Regions from separate parts of the Sporomusa sphaeroides DSM 2875 genome, predicted to be linked through region 2. Evidence: riboswitches for the same ligand, from Rfam matches in the RefSeq annotation. Region 2 holds a riboswitch; each other region holds the start of a gene.
The links. A riboswitch is a leader RNA that binds a small molecule or an ion and turns the genes downstream of it on or off. The one in region 2 is predicted to bind cobalamin.
Positions count from the first base shown of each region.

Region 1 (3,280 bases), 440 kb from region 2:
AGTAAATGCCATATACTTCCATTGTTATAGACTGATACCGTAAGCACACCAAGTCCGATTAGTGCAAAAATCGTTCCCACGCCATGTGTAGCAGCATTCAATATTTCTTCTAGATTAACTTTCGCGGTCATTGCATTCTTTACCATCTACTCATCCCCTTCTGTGATTTATTGTCCATGGTTATTATCTCTTTCTGCTTCAAATTATAACCGAGGACACATGGCGGCTACTTTACCTTTGGAGTCCCCTTTACAGGTAATTTCAATATTATGATTGAAGGAATTAACGATTCCAAATCCACGCATTTCTGAGCAATCTAACTGCCGTTTCTTTGAAAAGAGGTTCCAGGCAATATATGGGCAATGTGCTGAGTCGGCATCTTACTATGAAGCGTACACAAAACGAGGAAATTTTGCAAGACGGCATCAAGGATAACATTCCGTAAACCGCTTGTTTGCCAAAAGGCTGCGTGAGTGTGTGCGGCTGTAAGAAGTTATTTTGGTTTCTCGAACACCCAAGTTACGATAGCATTTTGCCGCTGTCCCTCTGGGGCTTACTTGCATATCTTTTCATAGTATTCCTCATTTTCGATTTATCTTAATCTTAACTTGCTTCTCAGAAAAAATCTCGAGGAGAACAAAAGGCACCCGCAGAGTATCATCTATGGTTTATGTTTTTCTCCCCATTGACATATTAGTTCCATCAAAGGATAAAGTGATAGCCCCTTTTCAGATAAGCTGTATTCAACTTTTGGGGGAATCTGAGGATATTCTTCACGTGTGATTAGGCCATCATTTTCTAATTCTTTCAGTTGTACACTCAGGGTCTTATGTGAAATTGTACCGATCAGTCGTTGTAATTCATTATATCGAATTGGCTGTGCTTCAGCCAGCCAATACAAAATGACCATTTTCCATTTGCCGCTGATCATTGATAAAGTATAACCAAAGGGTGTATCTTTCAAGCTGTTGATTGGGCGTTGTTCTCTCATGCTCATAGTATCACTTACCTTTTCACCAGTATGCGGCATAAAAGTGCATACTTCAAGTTATTTCCTTTTCATTGTAAGATATAGCTATACTTAATGTAAAGGAGCAGAATGCATGAACAAGTGTAAAATTGAAGTTATTAAAACTACATTTGATGAAGAATTAGCGAGAGCCTATGGCTGCAAGGGACTGGGGAAATGTCCAATGCATAAAGTTGGCGATATCTATTATGGCGATTACGCTAAACCGGAAGGGCTATGTGATGAAGCCTGGAAAGCCATGTATCAATATGTATTTGCCCTGGCACATGGGAGTGATATTTTTTATTATGGTGATTGGATCGATAAGCCTGGAGTGGCAATCTGCAGCTGTAATGATGGGCTAAGACCAGTTATTTTCAAGATCACAGCCACAGATCAGGTATCAAACAAAAATTAGCAGCAAACCAATATAAGTAACCATTCTTGATTTTGGACAGTGCTTTTGAGAAAGTAAGGCAAAAATAAAGTTATTGCCTAAAGTGTATTTTTATGTTATTTTTATAGACAATACAGTGAATCGGTAAATATAGGTTACAATTGTATATTGTAGAAGCAGGTGCCCTCCGGGGCTTAATAGGGAAGACCGGTGAAGACGGATGCTTGGCATCCTTCGAGTCCGGCGCGGTCCCGCCGCTGTAACGGTGAGTTTTGTCTCCATGATGCCATTAGGATCAACATCCTGAGAAGGCGAGGCAAAGCGATGAACCGTAGCCAGAAGAACTGCCTGTTTAGCAATCACCGAATATGGATAGCTGCTGTTGTCTATCCATGGAACCCGCGAGCGATGGGGAAGGGGATTTTTGCATATGGCTGCGCCGTATTGAAATTCCTGACGTATTGTCAGGAATTTTTATTTACGGGACAATATGTGGACAAAGTCTTCCGCTTACGCGGAGGACTTTTATATTTATTACGTAAGTGCAATCGGGCTTTATTGGACAGATGGCGCCGATTGCAGAAGGAACAGGAGTGATGGAGTATTCTTAAGCGACAATTGTTGCAGCGGCTTTTTCAAATCGTCATCGTACTTTTTGGTATTAGTTTTTTAAGTTTTCTGCTCATTTATCTGGCGCCCGGAGATCCGGTGCGGGCCATGTTCGCCGTTACCGGCAATATTCCATCAGAAGAAATACTGGAAGATATGCGGGAACAAATGGGGCTGAACCGCCCGTTTCTGGTGCAGTATGGACATTGGCTGATGAACTGCCTGCAAGGAGACTTTGGCACTTCTTATTCTCAGGGCAAGCCGGTGTCCGAGATGCTGGCGGTGCGGGTTCTGCCCACATTGCAGCTGGCGCTTTTGTCCCTGGTGATGATGCTGGTGATGGCGGTACCGGCAGGAGTGCTATCGGCCTTGCATCAAAACCGGTTTTTGGATTATTTTATCCGGGCGGTTACCTTCACCGGCATTTCTTTGCCGAATTTCTGGGCGGGGCTGCTGCTCATTTACTTTGTGGCGCTTAAACTGGAATTGCTGCCGGTTGTTTCCACCGGCATGGGCTTGCAGAAGATGATTCTGCCAGCCTTTACCCTGGCCTTTGCCATGGCAGGGAAATATGCGCGTCAGGTTCGCGCGGCTATATTGGAGGAAATGAGTCAGGACTATGTCTATGGAGCTTTGGCTAGAGGATTATCGGAAACAGTTGTGCTGTGGCGGCACGTTATCCCCAATGCCATGCTGCCGCTCTTAACGCTGCTGGGGCTGTCCCTGGGTTCACTGCTTGGCGGCACAGCGGTTGTTGAAGTCATTTTTTCCTATCCGGCACTGGGCAGCCTGGCCATCAACGCCATTACGTCGATGGACTACCCCTTGATTCAGGGATATGTCTTGTGGATTGCCCTGATTTATATGATCGTTAATTTGGCAGTGGATGTTTCTTACAGTTTTCTGGATCCACGCCTCAGGAAAGGGGTATAACCGGCGATGGCGCGGAGCAGATGTCAATTTTACATATTTCTGGCCTTGGTGTTAGGCATCGTGGCAGTGGCGGTGTTTGCCCCGCAGATTGCTACCCATGATCCGGGACAGGCTGTGTTGACTGCAGCCAACAAACCACCGAGCAGCGAACACTGGTTTGGCACCGATCGTATGGGGCGGGATTTGTTCTCGCGGGTTATTTATGGTACCCGCACCTCGCTGGCTTCGACTTTGGTTTTAGTGGTAAGTATCTTTACCGTAGGCGGTGTGCTTGGGGTTGTGTCCGGCTACATGGGCGGCAAAACCGATACGGTAATCATGCGTATTTCCGA
Region 1 covers NZ_CP146991.1:343,025-346,304, forward strand. Annotated here, with positions in the region: gene trhA (PAQR family membrane homeostasis protein TrhA) at 1-146, opposite strand, end outside; gene SPSPH_RS01485 (winged helix-turn-helix transcriptional regulator) at 662-997, opposite strand; gene SPSPH_RS01490 (TIGR04076 family protein) at 1,104-1,427, shown strand; cobalamin riboswitch at 1,568-1,772, shown strand; gene nikB (nickel ABC transporter permease) at 2,010-2,948, shown strand; gene nikC (nickel transporter permease) at 2,955-3,280, shown strand, end outside.
Region 1: another riboswitch for cobalamin. It lies ahead of nikB (nickel ABC transporter permease); the one in region 2 lies ahead of SPSPH_RS03510 (ABC transporter substrate-binding protein).

Region 2 (3,280 bases):
TCGATATTCGCGCAGCCCCGCTGCACATGGGCAATACCCTTGGCGGCAACCATAGCGGCAATCCCCTGGGTCTGCCGGCATAATTCATGAGCTGCCGCCCAGTCATCCCGCTCCAGTAAAGCGGTAAGCCGTCCGGTAAACTCGTGCATATCGGTGTCCATTTTTCTATAATACATGAACCGTTCCACCCCAATGGCGGCCACCAGTACGGAACAGGCCAGAATCAGATACATGACCGGGCCGCCCTGATGAAATATCTGAAAGCACTTGGCAATAAAACTCATTCTTCTCCCCCCGTTTGTATCTATCAATAACCTTAAAAAAGCTGAGGATAGGCGGCCCGGGCTACAGCCTGCACGCCGTAAACAATGTACTGTGAGGTGGAAGTCAGGTGTCTGTCAGGCACAACAATCATTTTTTTGTTTTGAATGGCTTTCACGATCTGCAAAGCCGGATCATTTTGCACATCCTCAGCAAACTTCTGAATGTCTGTTTTGCCGGTATAATCCCAGACCGGCAGCAGAATGATATCCGGATTAATACGGACAAGCTGTTCTTTGGACAATAGGTCATCATTGTTTAAACCGGCGGCTGCCACACCTTCAATTGCCCCCGCCTGGCGGCAAATATCTTCAAAAGTACTCCCTTTACCGCCACTATCGCCCATCAGGGAAAACCGGATAACTACCGGGCGCTTGTCGGCTGGAATCGTGCTGGTTTTTTCGTTAATTTGCGCCAACTGCGTTTCCATCTCAGCCACCAGCCGTTCACCGGCCTGTTCTTCACCGACAACCCGGGCAAGCGCGATAATAGATTGCTTAACCTCGTCAACGTTGGCGGCGGTTTTATAAACATAGACAGGAATACCTGTCTCCCTGAGTGTTTGGCTCAGCACCGGCGGCAGCCAATCCGGCATAAGCACAAGATCCGGCTGAAGCGCAATAATACTTTCGGCATGAATACGTATTCTCTTGGGAACAACTTTGGCCTCTTCCACAACATTGGAAACTCCGGCATCATCCACAAGATGCGTCAGGGCCGCAATACGCTCCGGGGTTACCAGTGCCAAAAGAATTTCGTCGGTACTGACGGAAAGCGGCACAATCTTTTGCGGTTTTTGCGGAAGCTGTAGTACATAGCCGGTACTATCCACTATTTCATAGCCGCCGGAACCGGCTATATTTCCATTGCCGCCTTGCGGCGAACCTGTATTATTTTTTCCCGTACAACCACCTGTAAAGAAGAGCAGCACTACTAAAACCACGAGCATACTCAGGCGACATGACGGTTTAGCCAGGGTTGCCAACATCATCGTTTCATCTCCTGTAGGTTGTCTCTTAAGTAAACATTATGCAGCAGCATTGCGGCCAAACAGAGCAAAAACAGCTGCAAACAGAAAAACTCCCGACCGTATAAAAAGTCGGGAGTAACAAACAGTAGGTTACTAGTTAGAATAAAAAACTTCTGGCGATAAAACCAGAAGTGAATTCAGCTACGCCGCAAAACGCCTACTGTAATCCCCTCCCCAAACCCTCGTGGGTAACAAACGGTGATTGTCAGACAGGCAGTTCTCCTGACTCCGGATCATAGCTCGCTTAAACCTTCCCAGAAACTCATCCCAGTGGCATATCTTAAGCTTACTCCCCGTTACAGTGGCGGGACCGCGCCGGCTTTTCACCGGTCTTCCCTATTAAGCCCAGTTGGGCACCTACCTCAAATATTCTGTTTATTGTTTCCAGTATATACTTCAGTCCAAATAGTGTCAAGTTGTTCTTATTTTGTATATCTCTGCTCAAGATGGCATATACATGCCATATCTGACTTCCATCTTCACGCGAGAGGAGCAGGTCACTTGGTAAGAATGGCACTGTCCTATTGGTTGTCGAAAGCTGCTCCCAAAGCCTGGATATTAACCCTGCTTCTCATCCTTTGCACCGGTTTGCTGGTACTGCTCCATATGCAGCTTAATAATTGGCAGGTAGGCTTCTACAATCACCTGCAGCAGCATAACCTCGCCGGTTTTTATCATTCCTTAGTTCAATTTGCTCTGATTTGTTCCATTCTCGTCGCAGCCTCAGGCTGGCAGACACATGTCAAAATGCTGCTGCAGCTGCGGTGGCGCCAGTGGTTAACGAATAAATATATCACACTGTGGCTGCACAAACAGAACTATTTTCATATGAAATTTCTTGTCAAGGCTATCGATAATCCGGACCAGCGTATCGGCGAGGACATTCAGCTGTTTGTTACCCATTCACTGGACTTGGCCGTGGGGCTGCTGCGTCATTTGATAACGCTTATCGTATTTTCAGTTGTCCTTTGGCGGTTATCAGGGGAAATCCGGGTCTCCTTATTGACAACCGAAGTTATAATTCCCGGCTACCTGGTCTGGTCCGCCCTCCTGTATTCCGCTTTCGGCACCTGGGTAACCATAAAGATAGGGCGTCCTCTTATGCTGCAAAATAACCTTCAGCAAAGCAATGAAGCCAACTTCCGCTACAGCTTAATCAGGCTGAAGGAATATGCCGAAGGTGTTGTATTATGCAAAGGAGATACCTGGGAAAAGCACAACTTATTAAAATGGTTTTCAAATATTGTAATTACCCAGCTTGCAATAATTAAAACCACCAGGGACATTACCTGGATATCCTCAGCCTATACACAGTTGTCTACCGTATTTGCCTTTTTGATCGCGTCTCCCAAATATTTCAATGACGAGCTGCAGCTTGGACAATTATTCGAAATATCGGGGGCTTATTGGTATGTTCATTCCGCGCTCGCCTATATTATTGAAAGCTTTGGGAAAATCGCTCAATGGCAGGCTGTAACTAACCGTCTGCGGGAGTTTTGCACCCAGCTCCGGCTTATCCAGTCACAGCACCTGGCATCAAACACTTTCTTTTACAATCCGGATACACTCATAACCAAAGAACTTTCCGTATTTTCTCCTGCCGGCCATATCCTGGTGAACAAGCTTACCTTAGCGCTCCCTAGCGGTGAAAGCCTGCTGATTACCGGTCCTTCGGGCTGTGGCAAAACCACATTATTACAAACATTAGCCGGAGTCTGGCCCTATTTCTCCGGGCAAATGTCCTGCCCGCCGGATAGCAGTGTCCTGTTTCTGCCGCAAAAACCTTATATCCCGATTGGCTCACTGCGCGCGGCGGTACTATACCCGTACAAACACGTCAGCGTAACGGACAATAAGGTGGAAGAGGCACTGCATATATGCAAATTAGCCGCGCTGCTCCCACGCCTGGATATCGAAACAGACTGGTCA
Region 2 covers NZ_CP146991.1:784,187-787,466, reverse strand. Annotated here, with positions in the region: gene SPSPH_RS03515 (MotA/TolQ/ExbB proton channel family protein) at 1-284, opposite strand, end outside; gene SPSPH_RS03510 (ABC transporter substrate-binding protein) at 317-1,312, opposite strand; cobalamin riboswitch at 1,547-1,727, opposite strand; gene SPSPH_RS03505 (ABC transporter ATP-binding protein/permease) at 1,862-3,280, shown strand, end outside.

Region 3 (3,280 bases), 430 kb from region 2:
TTTGGCTAATAAGGAAAAGGTCTGACCCGACTGGGGTCAGACCTTTTATTATGGGAGGTTTTACAGGATTGACCGGTAAATGGCCTCCACATCCTGCTGTGAGCCTTGGCGGGGATTGGTTAGGCTGCAAACGTCCTTCAGGGCATTTTCCGCCAGCAAGGGGATATCTTCGGCTCTGAACCCCCGCAGTTCGTGTAGTTTTGCCGGTAATTCCAGCGCCTTATTGAGCTGCTGCACCAACTGGATGAAGCGTTTTGCAGCGGCTTCTGCCGGTAAGCCTGTGGTGTCAATCCCGGCGGCGCGGGCCAGATCAGCATACCTGGTTACGGCTGCCGGCAGGTTGAATTCCATGACGGCAGGCAATAAGATGGCATTGCATAAACCATGCGGCAGGTTATAGAACCCGCCAAGCTGGTGGGCAAGTGCATGGACATACCCTAAGCTGGCATTGTTAAAGGCAATACCTGCCAGATATTCGGCATAGACCATGGCTTCCCTGGAGGGTAAGTCATGGCCGCTTTGGTAGGCGGTCACTAAATTGGCGCTGATTAATTCCACGGCTTTAACGGCTTTGCAATCGGTTACCGGGGTAGCATTGGTGGAAACATAGGCTTCAATGGCATGCGTCAGGGCATCCATACCGGTTGCGGCCGTTAGACCGGGAGGCATGTCCAGCATAAGTTCGGCGTCACTGACAGCAATAATGGGGGTAACATGCCAATCATTGATAGTCATTTTTACATGCCGCTCTTCATCGGTAATGACACAAAAGCGGGTTAATTCACTGCCGGTACCGGCAGTGGTATTGATAGCAATAAGGGGGGCGGACCGCTTGGCGGATTTGTTGAGACCTTCATAGTGGGCAATTTCGCCGCCATTGGCAGCTAATAGCGCAATGGCTTTGGCGCAGTCATGAGGAGAACCGCCGCCAAAAGAAATCAAAAAGTCGCAGCCGTTATCCCGGAACAGTTTTAACCCGTAATTTACCTGAGCTACCGTAGGATTAGGTGAAACGTCTTTATAGATTATGTAAAAAATACCTTCGGCATCAAGTAATGCCAGCAGCTTGTCAATCAGCCCGGTTTCAACGAGTGTTTTGTCGCTGACAATCAGTGCTTTTCTAAACAGCATAGGTTTAATGTAACCGGCAATCCGTTCTGTGCAGCCTGTGCCCAAAATACTAATGGGTGTCATAAAATATTCATGGATTTTTTGCACGGCAACGGCCTCCCCTTGCTCTGTAATTTTCTAAAACGATACCATCATTTTGCTGTTTGTGCAAGCTTGTGAAGGACAGGCAGCGAAAGGACCGCAAAAAAATGACATACTATGACGAGGGATAACTATTTTGGCAGGCAAATGCCTGCGGCAGCGCTTTTGTTTGCCGGACAACCGGACAGGCCGGGACAGCGGGGGAAAATAGAACTATTTTGACTAAATGCTTTAACATCTTGCGAACCCTGCATATACTGACAGGAGAATGGTTTTGACTGTAGAAGTGTGCAAAAAAAGTAGATGGATAATTGCATATCTGCCACCATACAGGTGCCTCTTAGCAGTAAGAGGAGAATAGGGAAGCTCGGAAGGATGCACAATCCTTAAACGACGCGGTCGCGCCACTGTAATCGGGGAGGAACACCCAAACCAAGCCACCGGTAATCGGGAAGGCCAGGGGTTCTGATTATCCGTAAGCCAGGAGACCTGCCTGTTTTGGCTGTTATTTACCTCCGCGCCAGAGGTAGTACCGGAAGGACAGGATTTTATGAAAGTAAAACCCAGCCCTTTGGGGCTGGGTTTTTAATTTAAATGCTGGAGGTTATAAGGCGTGCATCAGCGGTTCTTCCGGATAAGTATAAAATGAGGGGGCGTAAGTATGGATTATCGGGCTAAAGTAGACAATTTAATCAATGGTGCGGCAAAGCCGCCGGATAGCCTGGGACTATTGGAGAAGCTGTTTAAAAAACTGTTGCTTGCATGGGGGACCATGCATCCGGAAATAAAACCATATCACTTGATTTTTGCTGCCGACAACGGCGTGGTGGAAGAGGGGGTAGTGGACTTTCCCAGTGAGATTACTTACCTGCAAGCGCAAAATATGGTGGATGGCCGGGCGGCGATCAGTTGTTTTTGCCAGGCCAATCATGTTCCGTATTCGGTAATTGATATCGGCATCAACAATACAAAAACAGCAGGCATATACCGGCGGGTGGCGCCGGGAACCAGGAATTTTATGAAAACAGAAGCCATGACTCAAGCCGAATTTGACGAGGCCTGGCGGGTTGGCGAGGAAATGGCGGGGTATGCTATTGATACTCAGGGTGCTAATTTAGTATCCTTTGGTGAAATGGGGATTGGCAATACCACTACGTCCTCAGCCGTACTGCATGCAATGACCGGGATACTCCCTGAGTTTGTTGTCGGTTATGGTGCCAGCGCTCCGACTACCGATATGTTAAAGCGAAAATGCGTGGTTGTGGCCAAAGGAGTTGAGCGTCACCGGGAAACCTTCTGCAGGATTGAAGATATCCTGCGGTGTGTGGGCGGTTTTGATATTGTCGCTATCTGTGCCGGGATGACAGAGTGCGCCAGGCGCAAGATTCCGTTTGTTATCGATGGCTTTATCACCGCGGTAGCCTTTGCCTGTGCTTCCCGGATAAATCGAGAAGTGGAAGCCTATGGCCTGCCTTCTCATATGTCCAAAGAGCCGGGCATGGGCTATGCCCTGCTGTTAGGCAATATTTTGGCCGATGATGTGCCAATTCGAGCCAACATGGCTTTAGGGGAGGGGACGGGAGCTGTTTTAATGGTCTCAATGCTCAGGACGATGGCGTATACCATGTATACTATGGCCAGGCTTGCCGATTTTGCGGTCAGCAACCCGGATTCGCAGCATTTGACGGCCATATGATATTATTTTTGGTGGAGCACTGTCAATTTATAGCAGGAATTGACAGTGCTAATAGCCAAAATATCCCCTTATCAGGAAAATTACAATGCTGATTTCTTTTATGCTATCTATAGTTTGGGTAGGGGGGATGTTTTGTGCATAACGGCAAACGGTTTAGCCTTGACGAGATTATTAATGTTCAGAGCCTGCAGGAGATACAAAATAAATTTTCGGAAGCCACCGGTATCGCTGCTGTTACTGTTGATGCAAACGGTGCACCTGTAACCAAACCCAGCAAATTTACTGATTTTTGCTGTTATGTTCGTTCCTTTCCCGACGGGTTTGAGCGGTGCAAGGCTTGTGATGACCGGGGCGGACGCAACGCTATGGAAC
Region 3 covers NZ_CP146991.1:1,210,151-1,213,430, forward strand. Annotated here, with positions in the region: gene eutJ (ethanolamine utilization protein EutJ) at 1-9, shown strand, start outside; gene SPSPH_RS05250 (iron-containing alcohol dehydrogenase) at 61-1,194, opposite strand; cobalamin riboswitch at 1,527-1,723, shown strand; gene SPSPH_RS05255 (nicotinate-nucleotide--dimethylbenzimidazole phosphoribosyltransferase) at 1,874-2,908, shown strand; gene SPSPH_RS05260 (sensor histidine kinase) at 3,043-3,280, shown strand, end outside.
Region 3: another riboswitch for cobalamin. It lies ahead of SPSPH_RS05255 (nicotinate-nucleotide--dimethylbenzimidazole phosphoribosyltransferase); the one in region 2 lies ahead of SPSPH_RS03510 (ABC transporter substrate-binding protein).